3 regions of the Veillonella sp. AF13-2 genome follow, and region 3 is predicted to be linked to each of the others. Evidence: riboswitches for the same ligand, from Rfam matches in the RefSeq annotation. Region 3 holds a riboswitch; each other region holds the start of a gene.

The links. A riboswitch is a leader RNA that binds a small molecule or an ion and turns the genes downstream of it on or off. The one in region 3 is predicted to bind cobalamin.
Region 1: it holds a riboswitch for cobalamin, as region 3 does, so the genes downstream of both, DWV85_RS06645 (ABC transporter substrate-binding protein) here and nikB (nickel ABC transporter permease) in region 3, are expected to answer to the same signal.
Region 2: it holds a riboswitch for cobalamin, as region 3 does, so the genes downstream of both, DWV85_RS05205 (methylmalonyl-CoA mutase family protein) here and nikB (nickel ABC transporter permease) in region 3, are expected to answer to the same signal.

Annotation. Positions count from the first base shown of each region.
Region 1 is NZ_QTMT01000003.1:163,618-170,608, reverse strand. It holds gene DWV85_RS06650 (ABC transporter substrate-binding protein) at 1-734, opposite strand, end outside; gene DWV85_RS06645 (ABC transporter substrate-binding protein) at 837-2,009, opposite strand; cobalamin riboswitch at 2,211-2,400, opposite strand; gene DWV85_RS06640 (GNAT family N-acetyltransferase) at 2,614-3,096, opposite strand; gene DWV85_RS06635 (GNAT family N-acetyltransferase) at 3,290-3,709, opposite strand; gene DWV85_RS06630 (GNAT family N-acetyltransferase) at 3,815-4,279, opposite strand; gene dgt (dGTPase) at 4,372-5,802, opposite strand; gene DWV85_RS06620 (hypothetical protein) at 6,001-6,303, opposite strand; gene DWV85_RS06615 (hypothetical protein) at 6,306-6,629, opposite strand; gene DWV85_RS06610 (hypothetical protein) at 6,638-6,991, opposite strand, start outside.
Region 2 is NZ_QTMT01000002.1:282,832-289,822, forward strand. It holds gene meaB (methylmalonyl Co-A mutase-associated GTPase MeaB) at 1-203, opposite strand, end outside; gene scpA (methylmalonyl-CoA mutase) at 196-2,385, opposite strand; gene DWV85_RS05205 (methylmalonyl-CoA mutase family protein) at 2,390-4,552, opposite strand; cobalamin riboswitch at 4,842-5,018, opposite strand; gene rarD (EamA family transporter RarD) at 5,179-6,075, shown strand; gene DWV85_RS05215 (DUF3829 domain-containing protein) at 6,166-6,991, opposite strand, start outside.
Region 3 is NZ_QTMT01000002.1:50,806-57,796, reverse strand. It holds gene argH (argininosuccinate lyase) at 1-945, shown strand, start outside; gene potE (putrescine-ornithine antiporter) at 1,535-2,866, shown strand; cobalamin riboswitch at 3,270-3,457, shown strand; gene nikB (nickel ABC transporter permease) at 3,602-4,540, shown strand; gene nikC (nickel transporter permease) at 4,540-5,361, shown strand; gene DWV85_RS04210 (ABC transporter substrate-binding protein) at 5,515-6,991, shown strand, end outside.

The DNA.
Region 1 (6,991 bases), on a different contig from region 3:
CAGGCTACGTTTCCACTATACGCAAAACCTAAACCTTCTGGACCTTCGTTACCTGTTTCAATGTAAACAGTTGGTTTTGGTTTATTGATTTTGCTAATACGGTCCATAACTCGTGTTAAACGTTCAGTATAGAACTTGTTGATTTCTGCTGCACGCTCTTCTTTACCCAATGCTTTACCGATAGCTTCGATAGATTTTTGGTGATTTTCAAGCTTTTCCGCATGGTAATCGATATAGATAGTAGGAATGCCAGCTGCATCGATTTTAGGTTTGTAATCAGCTTCATATTGATCTTTGAAATATAAAGGCATGAAGATAACATCTGGGTTTAAGGAAATTACTTTTTCCACATCAAATGTTTTATCATTTACGTTACCAATGAGAGGAATTTTTTCCAACTCTGGCACTTCAGATTTGTAGCGATCCCACATATCTGTACGCAATTTGCTTAAATAAGGGTCAATACCAACAATAGTCTTAGCCACATCTTTACCTTGCAACGCAGCCATAGTCAAGAACGCACCACCAGAAGCACTCAATTGAACTACTACGCGTTCTGCTGGCTTTTTCAACGTAACCTTTTGACCAGTTACGTCTGTAATCTCAATTTGTTTGCCAGATTGTGCCGCATCCTTTTTCGTATCTGCTGGACCACCACAAGCTGTCATAATCATGCTCACAACTAGCAGGAGCACCGTGGCAAGATAAGCCATAAATTTCTTTTTCTTAACCATAGAATACCTCGATTCCAAACTTAATAAGTTCTAATAAACACAATATATAACAGCATTTATTTGGGGTTTTACATCATCAGCTCCTTCACACACAACACAACCCTAATTCATATGCATAAACCAGATGCCACTATAAGAGAATGGCAAGAATTTGTCATAGAACTCTTTAAGTGTAGCTTCTGGATCAACATCCTTAAACTCTTCAGGATAAAATGTTTTTGCTAAATATTCGAATACGGCCGCATCAAATACTTCGCGTGGAAGACCATGATGGGCGGAATAAACTTGTTTATTCTCTACGGCTTTTAATTCGCTCCAACCTTGACGTTCTGTGGTGAAAGCTTTCAACAACGCCTGAGACGAATCTTCAGTAGCTTCAAAACCTAAACGCATAGAAGTTGGTTTCTTAGGCCAGTAAGAACCCATAATCATAATGATGTCTGGATTCTTTTCCAATACAAACTCAGGATTAATTGGAGATGACTTTTTAATAGCATCTTTTGTGATTACATCAGCACCAGCCATAGTAGCTAATGCCCCCCAAGAGTAATTACTACTAAAGGAATTACCAAATTCTTCCGGACCATTCATCCCAACTTCAAGATAAACTGTTGGTTTTGGTTTGTTAATTTTACTAACACGATCGAGAACTCTTGTCACGCGATCCGTATAGAACTTGCTGATTTCTGCGGCACGTTCCTCTTTACCTAAAGCCTTACCGATGGCTTCAATGGATTTTTGATGACTTTCAAGTTTTTCAGCATGGTAATCTATATAAATAGTTTGGATACCAGCAGCATCCATTTTTGGCTTTGCATCAGACTCGTACTGATCTTTCAAATCTACAGGAATAAAAATAACATCTGGATTTAATGCCACAACTTGCTCAGCATTAAATGTTTTATCACCGACTGTACCCACTACTGGAATCTTAGCTAGCTCAGGCATTTCAGCAGTAAAGTGCTTCCACATATCCGCCCTGTAATCCTGCAAAGATGTATCCATACCGGCAATAACCTTTGGAGTATCTTTACCCATAAGGGCAGAAATCGTAAAGAATGGACCACCAGCACCACTCCATTGTAAGACAACTCTCTCTGCTGGCTTTTTAAGCGTTACCGTACGACCTGTTACGTCTGTGATTTCGATTGGCTTGTTATTTTGCGCCGTATCTTTTTTTGTTTCGCTAGAACCTGCACATGCAGCGATGAGCATACTAACAATTAGGAGGAAAACCGTGGCTAAATACGCCATAAACTTCTTTTGTTTGAACATAAGTACCTCTCTTCTCTCAACTAAAACTATCACTATAAGTGCACATAAAAAGCCCGTTTCCCCACGAAGAGGAAACGGGCTGTCATCTCAGTTAGACTAACTACCACGCCTAATAAGCTAGCATATAGTATGAGCTTTCAACTATGCATAGCTAGTATAAATTCATCTATATCAATCCCCATCCCTGTCTCTCGCAGGTCAATTGGCAATTGTTAATTAGGCAGTTCTCCTGGCTCCAGTTCAACGTTACTTTGCGCCTTCCCAAAAACTTCAGTGACCGAGAGCATTTTACCCTCTATGCAAAGTACCTCGCTGTTACAGTGGCGTGACCGCTTTGGCTTGTACCAAATTCTCTATTAAGTCAATAGACACCTAACCCAATCATATGTGATTTTCCTCATCGTAGCATGAGGGATATACAGTGTCAATAAACGTATAGGGGTACTTCTATCCTTATATAATCTACACTTTTTAGCAAAAAAGAAGCTAAAACTCAACCACTAAGCGGTGTTTTAGCTTCTCATTAGGACAATCTGTAAAAATATCCGTCAAATTCTATAATTTATTTTTATCTATTAATAACTACATTGCCATAACAAAGGTGCTAAAACTCAACGCGCATCTGATACCATTTAGCACCGCCGTGATTCGACTCAGACTCACCGTCATTTACAAAGCCAAACTTGGCATAATAAGGAATCTTTTCTTCCTTACAGGTTAGAATCACACCCTTACGTTTTTCTTCTCTCGCAAGGTCGATAAACGCCTCAATTAACTTACCACCTACACCGCGATTCCGATACTCTGGCATTGTATTTAAGCCAAATATCATCTGCCATGCGCCGTTAGGGTTATGCAAAGAAGCATCAGCAAACATCTCATCCGTTAAGATTTCATCATCCGTTACAAAACCATCGATAAAACCAATAGGTGTATCGCTGTCAAAGGCAATTAAAAAATGACCTACATAATGGTCTAATCGTTCCTTAAAAGCCTCACGAGGTGCAGCCTCGGCAGGCGGAAAACAAGTGGCTTCTATATGTGTCACTAAATCTAAATCAGCGGTTGTCGCTTTTCGTATTAACATATTAATATCCTTCTTTATGTACTTATGTACTTATTTGCTTATATACTTATGTATTTATATATTTGTATAAAGCACATTTTAAAATAAGTCAACTAAAATAAATCATTTTTAGTATAAACGCTTTACGCTATAAAGGCTACACGTAGAGATGTTACGTGTAGCCTTTTTCTGCTAAATCTTATATTTACTAAATTCACTTTTTCGTATATTTCGGCACATTTCGATACTGCATTGGTAATGAGTCCTCTTTAATCTTAAATCCGTGCTTTTCATAAAATGGAGCATTCTGACTTTCACCAATCATAACATTGATGTACAAATACGATTTGTAAGCGTCTTTCACCATTTCAAGCAAGTGCCCTGCAATACCTTGTCCCCGATAATCAGGATGAACTAGCACATAGTTTATGAAGCATACCAGCTCGCTATCATCCATGACACGAATAAGACCTATTAAACGATCTCCATCCCAAGCAGAAATCACGCGCGATGAATTCATTAGTGCCTTGTGCAATCTATCAGGATACTTGCCTACCACCCAGCGAACAGATAGAAATAACTCTGCTACCTGTTGGGGTGTAAATTTTCTTTCGTCTGTATATGTAATCCCCATAAAAGCTCCTCCAATGAATCCCAAGATAGCGCTATCAATAAACTGGTATCTACCATTTAAATAGACTATAAGACAAATAAGCTCTATTAAACTAAATAGTCTCTATCAATCAAGTTCCTTGCTCATATAGATAACATCGTCCATAGGGTTATGATAATACGGCTCGCATTCAACAAAGCCATGCTTCTTATACAAATGGATCGCTGCCTGCAACGGTTCAATTGTATCTAGCACCATTTCTTTATATCCAGAGGCCTTAGCGCGGTCCATGATGCTTTCAATAAGACGATCACCTAACGCATGTCCACGCCCTGCAGGACGTACGTAGAGGCGTTTCATTTCACAGCGTGTATCACTATGCTGATAATACGCTACCATGCCGAGCACCACATCATTATCATCAATAGCAACCAATAATTCACCATTTGGCGCTGTATATTTTTCAGAAATATCGGCTAATTCCTTATCTAAATCCTGAAAGGATAAATCTCGACCAAGCCATTGCGTATACTCTGTAATTAGCTCTTTTACTTGATCTAAATAAGGTTTTCCATCAACAATTTTAATCATTTAATCTTATTTACCTATTCCATATATCAAACTATTATAATTCATTATCTATTTATTAATAGTTATCGTTAGGTTTGAGCCCTTTCGATTAGTTATCTCATTAATTGAATACCTTCTAACATTTGATAGGTTTCTAACGCAAACTCATCGGTCATACCACTAATATGGTCAATAATCAAGTGAGCTCTAAGCCACCACTCTTTTATCAAAAACTCATTTACATTATCATTTACTTTAATCTTTTCTACATCAAAGTTATAGGCCTCTTTATAACGTTTTCCAATACGATGTAATAATCTCTTTTCAAAATCAAATCCTTTTATTTCCCCCTCATTAGTAATTAATTTATAAAAATCTTCATATTCCATTTTTAAAATACATCTATATTTATTTAAAATACCTGTTATAACTGCATATCCAGTAATTTCAATACTTTCAGCTTTAAATGAAGTATATAAAATACTTCTTGATACACTTTTTATAGTATCTAAAACTTTTCCCATATCATTACTTTTTGATATTAAACTATCTGCAGTGCCTTCATAAATCTCCTTCTTAAAAGCCTTAAAGCAATCAACAGCTTCCTTCATCGCTTTTAAGGACCAAGGGATTGATATATCTCGTTTAAAGCCCTTTAACTCATCATCTTTAGGTAACTTAACAGGAAGCTTTATACCTTCATATTTTTTATTCCACTCTTCATGAAAAGCATCTATAAATGCTTTTTCTGTAATTATCCCTTTTTCAATACCATCAGCTATATCACTCATGCAATACGCAATATCATCTGCCGCTTCCATTATATATACAAAAGGATATCTATTATTATTCTCTATTTCAACTGATTCATAAATAGAATTAACTAAATCCTGTTCTGTTTGAAAATAGCCTGCTTTTTTAAAGCGTAGTGCTTTATCTTTTTCACCTGTTGTTCTCGGATACTTTATTATACATAAAAGAGTAGAAAAAGTTAGGTTTAAACTATATTCATCATAGTCAGGATGTAACTTTGTAACAATTCTAAAACCTTGAGGATTACCATCAAATTCTTTAAAGTCATTAATTAATAAGTTAAGCAATGATGCAGCATTATCAAGTTCTAATTTAAGTGTTTCAGGAAGAGAATTTCGAATACTATCGTTCGCCCACTCTCTAATAGCAGTTTTACCAAAGTGGCCAAATGGAGGATTTCCTATATCATGTAATAAACATGCATTCTCTACAATTGAAACCAATGCTAATATATTATTTTCAGTCAAAAGTTTATCATTTTTCAGAGCAAATCCTATTTGATTGGCTAACGTTCTACCTAAATCTGCAACTTCAAGAGAATGGGTTAACCTAGTTCTTACACTAGAGTTGGGCTCAAGCGAAAAAACTTGTGCTTTTTGTTGCAACCGTCTAAAAGATGATGAGTAAATAATTCTAGATCTATCACTATAAAATTGATCAATCTTTCTTGACCTTTTAACAGATGACTCCCTCATTCTTCTAGTAATAATAAATCGATCATAATCTCTCATTTTACCACTCCTCCACCGATACATTTTAAGTAATATAATAAAACTACAAATCTAAAATATAGTTACAGTTATATATTTCCCCTATTTTTGCAAATAACCAACCATTCAATACATTTTATACTTCAAAACTAATTATATTTATACTTATATAATATTAAATCTAATACTACATAAAATTTAAAAGTGCTTTATCTACACTCACTTTAACTTTCGCATCTCACGAATAAACGCCTCAGCCTCTTGTAGATTCTTAGGGAACTCAAAATAAATACATTGCTCATGTCCACAATAAGGATTACGGAAATCATAGCCACTCAATAGCAAATACTCTATAATCTTCCACTCTTTGTCATTAGATTTTTTAGGAGCCTTGAACTTCTCGTTCACAAAGTACATTTTTCCTTTACATGTGGGACAGGTTTTGTTTTTGTTAAACAACTCGTAGTTTGTGCCCTCCGACAAGGAGATCCGGCAGTTTACACATACATTTTTATAGCCCATAGTTATTTACTCCCATACGGTTTATGCTGAAAGATTTCTTTTACAATCCCTTCACCAACAATATTTCCGCCTTCCATAATAAGGAACTCAGTACCTGCTTGTAGAGCCGAATAATCTACAGTTTCATAAACTGGCAGCGCATTAGCTCCTATTTGTTTATCAAAGATGACATCTTCACCATCAATAAAGTTAATACCAAGATATTCCTCAGTACCTTTTATAACAAAATGAGGATAGTACATTCCATTATTTAAATTCGGTGGAGTACTCCTCTTCTTGCTGAAGAAAATAACTGTGCAGCCAATAGTAAAATCTAAATTACTCATTCTGCACCTCATTCAACTACATATACCATATCGCCTTTAAAGTATATGTTCATTATACAGTGTACGGGATTCCCTTCGGTCCATAACCAACCCTGGAATACAGCGTGTCCCCAATTATAGCTCTCCGTAATGACCTCAAATTCACTTTCACTATAATCCTGCTGATACTGAGATAACTCAATTCTTTTACCTGTGAAAGTATCTAGTATTGTGTTATTAAATACGAGAATTTCAAAAAAATCTATATCACACGTCTCAAACACAACCTGAGCCTTATGAGTTTGCTCAATACCGTTTTCATAAGAAAAAATATAATCAAAAGTAAGGATCAAATTATCATCTGCATATTCTATTTTCTGTAC
Region 2 (6,991 bases), 230 kb from region 3:
ATTTCCTTGACGCCTTTCATTACGTGACACGCGTAAGTGTCATCTTTCTTCGCTTCTTCTGGCACCCAGTCGGGACGATAAGTACTACCCTCGGTGCTTGCGTTTTTTACACCTAATTCAGGGGCCTTGCCTTCACCAGTGGTGAAAGTTGCGTCCTGTGTATTGCGCAATTCATCCGGAGTAGGCCGTTTGTTATCAGTCATGAGACTCGTCTTGAACGTGACTAGTCAATGTTTCTAGTAATTTTTTCGCCGCTACTGGCAAAACTGTACCAGGGCCAAAGATAGCCACTGCGCCATGTTCGCGTAGGAATTCATAGTCCTGAGCAGGGATTACGCCGCCGATGGCAACTAAAATATCTCCGCGGCCCCGCTTGTTGAGTTCCTCTACAAGTTGAGGCAATAATGTCTTATGCCCCGCCGCAAGAGAACTAAATCCGACAATATGAACGTCATTATCCACCGCATCTTGTGCTGTTTCTTCTGGAGTTTGGAACAAAGGTCCGATATCCACGTCAAAGCCCATGTCCGCGAAGGATGTAGCGATAACTTTGGCACCACGGTCATGACCGTCTTGGCCCATTTTCGCAATCATGATACGAGGACGACGACCTTCGAGTTCTTCAAAGTTATCTGCCATTTGGCGTACTTCTTTGATTACATCGTCATCTTCAAATTCGCTGGAGTATACACCGGAAATAGAGCGAATAACCGCTTTATGACGACCGCATACCTTTTCAACAGCAAAGGAAATTTCACCCAAGGATGCACGAGCACGAGCCGCTTCAAGTGCAAGGGCAAGCAAGTTGCCTTCGCCCGATTCGGTAGCTTTTGTGATCGCTTCAAGACAGGATTGAACCTTTTCTTCATCCCGGTTAGCGCGCAATTGTTCGAGACGACGAATTTGCGCTTCCCGTACAGCCGTGTTATCTACGTCGAGGATATCCAATGGATCTTCTTTATCTAGACGATATTTATTGATACCGATGATTGCTTCACGACCAGAGTCGATACGAGCTTGGCGACGTGCAGCAGCTTCTTCGATACGCATCTTAGGAAGCCCTGTGTCGATAGCTTTCGCCATACCGCCAAGGGATTCGATTTCTTGAATATGACCCCAAGCGCGACGAATCAATTCATCAGTCAACGCTTCTACATAGTAGGAACCGCCCCATGGGTCGATAACCTTACATACCTTAGTTTCGTCTTGGATGTAAAGCTGAGTATTACGCGCAATACGTGCGGAGAAGTCCGTAGGCAATGCGATCGCTTCGTCAAGCGCATTGGTATGTAGAGATTGAGTATGGCCCAAAGCCGCGCCCATCGCTTCCATACATGTACGAGCCACGTTGTTGAACGGATCTTGTTCTGTAAGAGACCAACCAGATGTTTGGCTGTGCGTACGAAGTGCCATGGATTTAGGATTTTCAGAGCCGAAACTATTGATAATCTTAGCCCATAACATACGAGCCGCACGCATTTTTGCCACTTCCATGAAGTAGTTTTTACCGATTGCCCAGAAGAAGGACAACCGTGGTGCGAACTGGTCAACGTGAAGGCCTGCATTAACACCGGTACGGATATATTCAAGACCATCGGCCAATGTATAACCTAATTCGATGTCCGCAGTAGCGCCCGCTTCTTGCATATGATAGCCAGAAATGGAGATACTGTTGAACTTAGGCATGTACTGGGATGTGTACGCGAAGATATCGCCGATAATACGCATGGACGTAGCTGGAGGGTAAATATAGGTATTACGTACCATGAACTCTTTCAAGATATCATTTTGGATTGTACCAGCCATAACCTTTTTATCTACGCCTTGTTCTTCACCAGCCAAGATGTAGAACGCCATTACTGGCAATACAGCACCGTTCATGGTCATGGATACGGACATTTGATCAAGAGGGATACCGGAGAATAGAATTTCCATGTCGAGGATGGAGTCTACCGCAACGCCCGCTTTACCAACGTCACCTACTACACGAGGATGATCGGAGTCATAACCACGGTGAGTAGCAAGGTCAAAGGCGATAGACAAACCTTTTTGGCCCGCTGCCAAGTTACGACGATAGAACGCATTGGATTCTTCCGCTGTGGAGAAACCAGCGTACTGACGTACTGTCCAAGGACGAGTAACATACATTGTGGAATAAGGTCCACGCAAGAATGGAGGTACACCAGCCATATAGTCAAGGTGTGTCATCCCTTCATAATCCATCTCTGTATAGAGAGGTTTTAGTTGGATTTGCTCCATTGTTGTATTATATAAATCTTCAAAGCTTTTTCCTGTTTCTTTTTGAAGTTCAGCAAGCCATGCATCGCGAGATGTTGCTTTCTGAGATTCCAAGCCAAGAGAGGAGAAGTCTGGATTTTTGAACATGAGCTCACATCCCTTTCTTATCTTGTAACGTATTCAAGATTTCGTAACAATTTGCACGAACAGAAATGAAGTCGTCCACGCCAGCTTCACGGTACACAGGTTCTAAGTCCTTAGGCGGTGCCCCTGCTAAAATAACCGTTACATGCGGCATAGTTTCTTTCAATTCCTTAGCGAGTGGTGGCACCAATTCTGGATAGGTATCATCTGTAGAACAGATAACGACAACATCAGCACCACTTTCACGAGCAGCTTTCGCAGCATCAGCCGTTGTTTCATGGCCATCATTTTTGATAACTTCAAAAGCACCTACTTCGAAGAAGCCTGTGGAGAAGTCCGCACGAGGTTTATGTTGAGGGATTGGGCCCATATTAGCCAAGAATACCTTCACATTATCTTTCGTACGTTGTTTATAATTCTCGGTGCGCATGCGAAGTGCTTCAAACCGTTCAGTCCAACGATGAGCTGAAATGGATTCAATCGTTTCAGAAGCAATATCACCAGCGTCTAAAGCCTTCCGGATTTGACGTATTGTTAATTTATGTAATGCACCGAGTTCAATAAGGCCAATCAAAGCGCCTGGTTCCGTAGTACCTGCTTCTAGGGTAGCCTGTGCTTTCACAACCGCATCTGGCTCCGCACTCGCCAAGTACTCTTCGATTTGAGCAACCCGTTTTTGACGCAATGTTTCTTGATTTTCTGGTTTTGGATCAAGCAATTCTTCAGTCATGTTCGCATACATGTTGTTACCTACAGCCACATCTTTGCGGAATGCAAGGTTTTTGAAGCGTTCATCAAGAACTGCTTTAACTTGAGCTTGTGGATAGCCTTCTTTCAAAGCTGCTATGATGCCACCTTTAGACTCAATAGTTTGGAACTCAGCCCAAATTTTTTCGCATAATTCAGCTGCCAATGTTTCCACATACCAGGAACCGCCTACAGGGTCCACCGGTTGACGCAACTCGAACTCAGTTTGCAACATAACTTGGATGTTACGGGCAATACGACGAGAGAAATCGTCAGCCTTGCGAATTGGTTGGTCGAATGGGGACACTTCAAGACTGTTCAAACCGCCTACAACACCAGAGAATGCTTGTGTTGTATTACGCAACAAGTTTACATATGGGTCGTATACAGTTTTTGTGAAAGCCGATGTTCTGCCGTGTACATGAACGGCACGGTCAGCTTCTTCAGCACCGAACGCTTCCATGATGCGCGCCCAAAGTACGCGCAATGCACGCAATTTAGCAATTTCCATAAAGAAGTTTGCACCCAAGGAGAATGTAAACATCATGCTGTTAGCAATAGTATGAATATCGATGTTCCGTTGTGCTAATTGACGCACGTAGCAAACGGCTGTTGCCAATGTATACGCAACCTCTTGCACATCATTAGCGCCGCCATTAGCATATACATCGCCAGATACGAGTACAGTTTTAAGCTCTGGAGCTTGTTCTTTAGCCCATACAACAGTATGTGCCATTTCATCAAAGGCTGTATCTAAAGACATATGCAATGTGCCATCTTTAGCCCAAACACCAATAGGGTCTGCACCAACGAGACCTTTCAAGTCAGAAGTCTGTTTTTTAGAGCCTTTCACCGTAGCCGCTAACATACCGAGCAAGATAGCTGCAGAAGCACCTGTTTCAATGTATAAAGGATTTTCCTTCAAATTAAAACGCTCAATCAATTGTCTACAATCATCCATAGTAGACAGAGATGTACCGCCGATACCAACAGCTGCGCCTACTTGCACATCTTGATCATGGCGTGTTGCTTCATCAAGGCGAATATTGTGAATGGTGCCACCTTTTACAATTTCGTATAAACTTGCATGATTAGCATCCTTAGGAAAGGATTCGTCTACATATTGGGATACGCCCCAAGAGTCTTTAATATAACCACTTGCCTTTGTGCCACGTAGGAACTCACCTGCTCCAGGATATACACCCTTTGGAATTTTTTCTCCATGCAATGCAGGCGTGTAAATTGGTTGTAACGTAATTCCCTCATAGGTTTTAGTGAACATCTTCTTATGAAAGTCGCCACCCTTTAACGCTTTTTCAACCTCGGTCTGCCATTGTTCATACGTAGGTTTCTTAAACTCATCAAAGGATACAGGTGCTAATAAATCGCGTTCAGCATCCTTTGAAGTCTTTTTGTCAGACATATATGTGCCTCCTTTTCAACTCGAAACCATACCGAGAAACAGCGCACCGTACCTGCGAATTGTTAGATATATGAATCAATCGAGCTTTATCTTATTGGACCACATCAACCTCAAAATGTGTCCATCTGTTTGATATCTATAAAACCTGATTCCTATACTCAACATCCACTCTAAGGGCAATAAAAAACGTGCCACCTAAAAGTGACACGTAAGGTTTCTTATTGAAAGGTACACTAAAAATACTGTATCCAGCATACCCCAATCCCCTTCCTATCGCTCGTAGGTACATAACGGTGATTATCAAATAGGCAGTTCTCCTGGCTCGGGATCATCACCTCGCTTTCGCCTTCCCAGATTACTCCAGTGACATGTATGAAAGCAGACTCATCCTTACAGTGGCGGGACCGCATCGGCTTATACCGATTTCTCTATTAAGTCTTGCGACACCTATTCTCTATATTCGTTGTTCTAAGTCCAATATAGTGTAACAATATGCACAAAGTCAATGAACATAACATTTAATCATAAGTACCAAAACTAAAGTTATAACTGAAAATCATATGCAATAACTAAAACGCATGATTTGAGAATTAGTGATATAATAAATACTATCACGAGGAGGCATTATGGAACATACAAGTAAAAAAGGGTTAATCACAGCCCTTAGTTGTTATATCATTTGGGGCTTACTCCCTCTATATTGGGCATTATTAAACCATGTTTCACCGTATAATATACTGGCACAGCGCATTATCTGGTCAGGTGTTTGTATGGCTATCGTTGTATTTGGTCTACATTTTAAGCAATTCAAAAAGGACTTTCAATTACTAAAAGAACAACGTTCACAACTATTCCTACTTTTAGTGGCGGCAGTCATCATCAGTGTAAACTGGTTCACCTACATTTGGGCCATCGCCAATAATCAAGTTATGAACACGAGCCTTGGTTATTACATCAATCCACTCTTTAATGTAGTATTAGGTGTCATCCTATTTAAAGAGGTTCTATCTATACCGAAAAAGCTAAGTGTCCTCATCGCTACCATCGGTATCGCCTTGCTCACCTATCAAGTGGGATCCTTACCGTTAGTATCGATGATCCTCGCCGTTTCCTTCGGTCTCTATGGAGCCGTAAAAAAGAAACTGCTCATCTCGCCCTTTACGAGCATCGCCTTTGAGGCTTGGCTATTAACACCGCTAGCCTTACTATATACGACCATAATCGATAATACCGTGTGGTCCTATTTCAGCACAGACTGGTATACGACCATGTTGCTCATAGCTTGCGGTCTAACTACATCTGTCCCATTGGTGCTATTCTCCTATGGTGCACAGCTATTACCGCTCAATCTACTAGGCTTCTTGCAATATGTATCCCCTACCATTGCCTTGTTGCTAGCCATCTTTTACTTTGGTGAAAGCTTTGGCACACCGCAGATGATTGCCTTCAGTTGTATCTGGATAGCCTTAGTATTATTCTCGTTATCAAGCCAAATTACAACGCGCATTAGCCTTAAAAAGTAATACATCTACTAATCAACTAAAAAGCTGTATCAAATGATATCCTCATTTGATACAGCTTTCTTTTATATAGACGTATTAATCTAACTTATTTTAATCTAACTCATTCATATTGGTCGTATTCAGATTAGAAATGTAATGGTTATAGGCCTCAATCATACGATTATAGTCATTATCTTGTTTCGAACCCATATAGGTACGGATTGCACCAATCGTAGAGTTTACAGAGGTCTTAACAGAATCATACTTAGGACTAGTAATACCATTTGATACATCACCAATAGATTGCAACTCTTGATTGATAGCATTTACATCTAGTTGTTTTTCACTATCGATCTTTTCTAAGACCGCAGTAAGTCGCAAATGGACCTCTTGTGCTGCAGCAGCATTTTTCTTGCCTGCATCGCGCAATTGTTGTAACCGTTGTTGCAAGCGGTCTGTATTGATTTTATGCATAACATTATCAAAATCAGCATAAATAGGAACAAATTGTTCATACAATTGAACATATTTAGGGCCTAACTGTTGCTCCTTAGCATAGTTGTCTGTCGTATACCCTTTAGATTTATAGTATGCATCAAGCTCTTCCGCTACCGGTGTAATTTCGTTCAATTTTGAAAGCAGCTTATCTAAAGGCTCCTTCATTTCATCATACGGAATACCTGCTTGCTTAGCCTCTTCTAATTCTTTTTGTAGCTGCTTAAAGTTCGGTGCACTAAATACAGTTAAATGCTGCCCCGCTTTTAACTCATTAAGAGTTGGCGTATTCGCATAATCAAACATGACAGCCATGCGATTGTATCGGCTTACAGCTTTCACATATTGATTAAATAACTGCACCTGATCCTGCTCAGACCGCTGCGCAATTTCCTTACGGCTCTGTTCAGTCCCCTGCCATAATTCTGACATACTACAACCG
Region 3 (6,991 bases):
CCTGTATTGTTTGGGCATCATATGATGGCCTATTTCTCCATGTTAGAACGCGACTTTGATCGTCTCTTGATGGTATTCAAACATGCTGACATCATGCCTCTTGGTGCGGGTGCTTTAGCTGGTTCTACGTATGGCATTGATCAAACGTACACACAAAAATTATTGGGATTCTCTCGTATTTACGAAAATAGTATGGATGCCGTATCTGACCGCGATTACGTAGTTGAATTCTTGTCCTTTGCGTCTCTCGTGATGATGCACTTGAGCCGTCTCAGTGAAGAATTGATTTTGTGGTCCACAAACGAGTTCAACTTTATTGAACTCGATGATGCGCACTGCACAGGCTCTAGCATCATGCCTCAAAAGAAAAATCCTGACGTTTGCGAACTGGTTCGTGGTAAAACAGGCCGTACCTATGGTCATTTGTTAGGTCTTTTAACAACTTTGAAAGGATTACCACTTACATACAATAAGGATATGCAGGAAGATAAAGAGGGCATCTTTGATGCTATCGATACGGTACACTTCGCATTGTCCATCAATGCGGCTATGATTCGCGGTATGAAGGTCAATGGGGCTCATATGAAAGCAGTCCTTGATGACGATTTCTCCAATGCCACGGATATGGCAGATTATCTTGCGAAGAAAGGCGTCCCATTCCGTGAAGCCCATGAAATCGTAGGTAATGCGGTGCATCATTGCATCGAAAAAGGGTGTGTACTCCTTGATCTATCCGTAGAGGATTTTAAAGCAATCTCTCATCACTTTGATGCGGATATTCTTGATGCCATTTCCATTGAAGCTTGTGTTGCAGGTCGTAATAACTACTCTGGTACGGCGCCAGAATGTGTGGAACGACAACGCAATAATGGTAAAATTATTATCGCTGCTGAGGAAAAACAAATTGCTGAATGGAAAGCAATCGTTGAATCTGTACAAGAGTAGAGCTTAGTGCGGAATAAGCAGTAGATAAAAATAAAGAATAGTTATCAATAAAATCTGAAAAAATAAGATCGATATACATATAAGGATTTCATTAAGGGGCTAATATTGCCTATTATACTTATATGTATATCGATTTTTTATTTAAAAGCTAGACGATACCTATAAATCCCATAATTCTAATTGATAATTAACTATTAAAATGATGTATTTGCGTGTACACATATAGTGGACTGTGAGGAAATAATAGTCTTGTACTAGGAAACTATAACCGTGATAGATAGGAAAAATTACATCTATACACAGAATAAAATAGGGTAAAAATATACTTTGCCGCAATTAAAATGAGTTCTCTTCGTTTTAGTTGATAAATTACCTATAATTTATTCAATTCGTGTAATATAGCTTGTCCGCCAATAAAGTACTTTTATTTTGGTTTCATAGGTGTTATTATTTAACTCGTAATAAGAATAAAAACGGTAAATTCACATTCAAGCCCATCACAGCACGAACTGGATTTACTTAGCGGTATATATATTTTAAGTGAATTATGGACGAGAAAAAATTCACCTTAGTGAAAGGGGATTGATACATGAAAACCACCGCTAAAAAAATGTCTGTATTCCAGCTAACCACAATGGTAGCAGCCAATATGCTAGGAGCTGGGATCATTATGTTACCAACTAATTTGGCTCAAGTTGGTACTATTTCAGTTTTATCTTGGCTCGTGACAGCTGTGGGTGCGCTTTTACTAGCGTATATTTTTGCTCAAGCGGGTATGTTCTCCCAAAAACAAGGGGGCATGGGCGGTTATGCAGAACATCGCTTCGGTAAAACTGGACATTTTATGGCGAGCTATGCTTACAGCATATCTCTCATCATTGCTAATATCGCCATCGCGGTATCTGCCGTAGGTTATGGCGCAGCTTTCTTTGGTGTTGACCTCAATGCGACACAAACAAGTCAAGTAACAATTGTGCTCTTGTGGTTTGCAGCGATTTTAAACTTTAGAGGTAATCGCTTTACAGGTCGACTCAGCAACATGACTATTTGGGGTTCTATTGTTCCGGTTTTATTAATCGGTACAATTGGCTGGCATTGGTTCGATCCATCTATCTATTGGGCGGCATGGAACCCAAATGATCTTCCGCTTTATGATGCGGTAAAACAATCTATTTCCCTAACTTTATGGGGCTTCCTAGGGTTTGAGTCCGCAGCGGCTAATGCTGATGCTGTTGAGAATCCAAAGAAAAATGTACCTATCGCTACAGTGGCAGGTACATTAGCAGTGGCAGTGGTTTATATCTTGTCCACAAACGTTATGGCAGGTATTGTGCCGAACGTTGACTTATTAAATTCTAACGCACCATTCGGTTTGACATTCGTATACATGTTCAATGATACTATTGCGAACATTGTTATGGCTGCTATGGTTATTTCTTGCTTTGGTGCTTTACTTTGTTGGCAATTCACATTGTCCCGTGTATTCAAAAGCGCAGCAGAATATGGTTACTTCCCTAAAATATTTGCCCGTGTAAATAGCAAAGATGCTCCTGTTCGTGGCGTATTGATTTTACTCGCTGTTGAAACATTACTTACTTTGTTCACTGCAAGCGAATCCTTGCGTGAGCAATTTGAAATCTTAGTAAACTTAGCGGTTGTAACTAACGTAGTACCGTATGTATTGTGCATTTTGGCAGTACCTACAATGATGCGTATGGCTGGCGTAGCTGAAAGTCGTATTAAACGCTCTAATTACTTGTTCGGTATAGGCGTTCTTTATTGTCTATATGCAATCTACGCATGTGGTTTTGATGCTATGGTAGGTAGTGCGGTGGCAGTAAGCATAGGTTTGGTGATTTATGTTTTGCGTAAAGCGTGGGATACACGCAGAGCACACCGCTTACAACAAAGTATTGATTAACTGAATATATCTCGTCTTATTAGAGGCTATTACTTGGTATAGCCTCTTTTTTTATCATAATCATGCATTAGACTTATAATTAATGCGAGCCAGATATGAAAAAACATAAAGAGTATTATTATTAATCAAATTTTCGCTGTGTATAAAAAGATTTTATAATAAAGTTTTACATTATTTTATTATTATTAAAATTAATATATATACCGTCATATACAGTAAATATAAATAAAAAATTATTTATATAAGTTAATTTATATAATTTTATGCAGGATTATGAATTTAATCACTAATTAATATTTTTTATCAGTATAAAAACTATATTGAAAATACGCGAAATACATATACCCATAAGGGGTATATGTATTGCAAATAGAGTATTAATATAGTATATTTATAATCGATAAAAATGAATGAACTAGTGAGTGTCGGTATTTACCGAGCGTAAAAGAGGAAAATGGGTGAAAAACCCATACTATGCAAATAGCTGTAATGAGGAGCAAGGTTTCATTATAGGGTCACTGGGAAACTGGGAAGGCCGAAATGTTGCGATGAATCAGAGTCAGAAAGCCTGCTCTAAAGGTATGGTATGCATATGCTGTGCTTAATTTAGGTTAGTCGGGCGACTAGCCTTTTTTCGTTCCCTAGCCTTTAAGCTTCAACGCTATATAAAAAAGCTAGTACCATTAGTTTGTCATTTGAATTGTTGTTAGTGTTTAGAGAGTTTAGGAGGCGCCTATGGGCAAACGCTTTGTCAAACAATTGGGGCAATTTATTGTTACCTTGTTTGGCATCACATTTTTGACATTTTGTCTCACCTATTTAGCACCAGGTGACCCAGTAACGATGTTACTTGAAACGGCAGATTCTATCGTATCTCAGGAGCTTATCGATGAAACTCGAGCTCAGCTTGGGTTAGATAAACCATTTGTAGTACAGTATGCAAACTGGGTCGTCAATGTCGCACAAGGTGATTTAGGGATGAGTTATTCTGCTAAAAAACCAGTAGTAGATCGTATGTTGGAGGCTTTACCAGGTACATTAATGTTAGCGGGTACGGCTTTAGTATTTACGCTGCTCTATGCATTGCCTGCAGGTATTATAAGCGCCTTAAATCGTAACAAATGGGTTGATTATGTGTTGAGATTTCTATCTTTCGTAGGCGTATCTATGCCTACGTTCTGGTTAGGTCTTATACTGATTTACATCTTCGGTCTTAAATTAGGCCTTGTACCGATTGCATCCTCTCGCGTGACTGCGTCTGGTGTTATTTTGCCCGCTATTACTTTGGCAGTTGTTGTTGGGTCTAAATACATGCGTCAAGTGCGGCTCGTTATCCTTGAGGAAATGCAAAAGGATTATGTTATTGGCGCTCGTGCTCGCGGTGTTAGTGAGATAAAAATTTTATTCGGTCATATTTTACCTAATGCGGTGTTACCACTCATCACTATTCTTGGTGTTCTTATCGGTTGGTTACTAGGTGGTGTGGCAGTCGTAGAAATGGTATTCTCTTGGCCGGGACTTGGGAATATGGCAATTTATGCTATTACCATGCGCGATTATCCATTGATCGAAGGTTTTGTGTTGTGGGTTGCTTTAGCATATATGTGTATTAACGCATTGGTTGATGCATCATATATCTTATTAGACCCTAGATTGAAAAGGGAGAGAGCATAATGGCAGAATTTATTCAAAAACATAAATTGTTCTCTTTCTATAGTGGGTTGATGATTATCATTGTTCTCATCGCTATCTTTGCACCCTGGCTTGCACCGGGCGATGCTTTCACCTCAAATATAAGTCAGGCATTGCAAGCACCAAGCAGCCAACATTGGTTTGGTACAGATAAATTAGGACGTGATGTATTATCTCGTATCATTTACGGTACTCAATTATCCTTGTTCATGGGCGTATCCATCGTCGTTATCATGGTGAGTATTGGTACTATCATCGGTGCTATAGCAGGCTATTTCGGCGGCAAAGTCGAAATGGTTCTCATGCGCCTTGCTGATATTATGTTATCCTTTCCAGGTGTTGTTTTAGCCATCGCTATTGCTGGTATTTTGGGTGGTAGCATTGTGAATACGATTTTGGCCTTATCTGTAGTAGGTTGGGCAAAATATGCTCGTTTAGTACGTTCTATGACGTTAAAAGTACGTGGTGAAGAATATGTAACGGCTGCGGTTATGATGGGGGCGTCTACGGCAACTATCTTAAGACGACATATTATTCCTAATATTATGCCTCTTGTTGTTACTACAGGTGCACTTGATATTGGGGCCATCATGATTGAGGTGGCAGGGCTTTCCTTCCTTGGTTTTGGTGCACAGCCACCAACACCTGAATGGGGCCTTATGCTTAACGAAGGCCGCCAGTACTTGCAAACAAGTCCATGGCTTATGGTATTCCCTGGTATGTCGATCTTAATCGTGGTATCTATTTTTAATCTTTGGTCTGATTCCTTACGAGATGTAGTGGATCCAAAAAATCAAGGATAAAATTGTTTTTACCTTCATAAATTTGAATCTTTATTTAGTGAAAGTTTCATTATGACTGGTAAGAAATTATGGTTTTTCCATCACAACTATTTTAGATAGTGATGATGTTAAATGTTTTTATGATTTACATATAGTTGTAAAAGGAGATTTTAAATGAAAAAATCTTGGAAAAAGGCTCTATTAGCAGGTCTTAGTATTGTAATGATGGGTTCCTTCATAGCAGGTTGTGGATCTGATAATAATGGTGCTGCTAACAAAGATGTATTAAAAGTAGGCGTTACTAACTTCGCATCCACATTAGAACCTACAGAAAACTTTTTCGCATGGGTTGTAATGCGCTATGGTGTAGGTGAAACATTGGCTAAGTTTGACGAACAAATGAAACCTCAACCATGGATTGCATCTAAATGGGAAGTATCCCCAGACCATAAAACGTGGACTTTCACAATCAATGACAAAGTAAAATTCTCCAACGGTAAAAAGGTTGATGCTGCAGCTGTTAAAGCATCTATCGAACGTGCTTTTGAAAAATCCAATCGTGCAAAAACGTTCTTTGAATATGATTCCATCGAAGCAAATGGTCAACAATTGGTAATTCATACGACGAAAGAATATCCTAATATGCCTGGTCTTTTGGCCGATCCATTATTCTTAATTGTTGATGTCCAAGCTGAAAAAGATGGCCGTAACTTTGCGAAGGAAGGCCCTATCGGTACAGGCCCATATGTAGTTAAATCCTTCACTAAAGAACGTGCTGAAATGGCTGCGAACGAAAACTACTGGGATGGTACAGTACCATTTAAAACTGTAGAAATTCCTTCCATCGATGACCCTAATACTCGCGCTATAAGCTTACAATCTGGCGACGTAGATATGGCTGTTAACATCGGCCCTGGTGAAATTGGTTTATTCCAAGGCAATGATAAATTCAAAGTAGATGAAATCGCATCTCTTCGTGTCGTATTGGCCCGTATTAATCAAAAAGGTATTCTTGGGGATGACAAAGTTCGTGCTGCAGTTATCTCTGCAACAGACCGTAAAAACTATGCTGATGTATTGTTAAAAGGTACATTTATTCCTGGTTCTGCTCCAATTCCACCATCCATGGACTATGGCTTCAACGATTTGAAAGATCCTAATGCGTATAATCCTGAACGTTCTAAACAATTGTTGGCTGAAGATGGTTGGAAAGATACTGATGGCGATGGGATCCTTGATAAAGATGGCAAACCATTAACATTCAACTTCGTAGTATATAACTCTCGTGCAGAATTACCACTTTACGCAGAAGCTGTTCAAGCAGATCTCAAAAAAGTTGGTATCGATATGAAAATTAAAACAGTTGACTACAACTTGATCGATAAAATGGGTCAAGATGGCGACTATGATATGCTTATTTCCAACATCGTAACGGCTAATACAGGCGATCCAATCTGGTTCTTGGCTAACTACTGGCATACAAATGACAATGGTTCCAACCCTCAAAACGGTTCTGGTTATTCCAATCCACAAGTTGACCAATTGTTAGATGCAGCTGAAACAGAATTCGATCCTGCAAAACGTCGTGATTACGCAATCCAAATTCAACAATTGTTGATGAATGATGGTGCTGCATTATTCTTAGGCTATC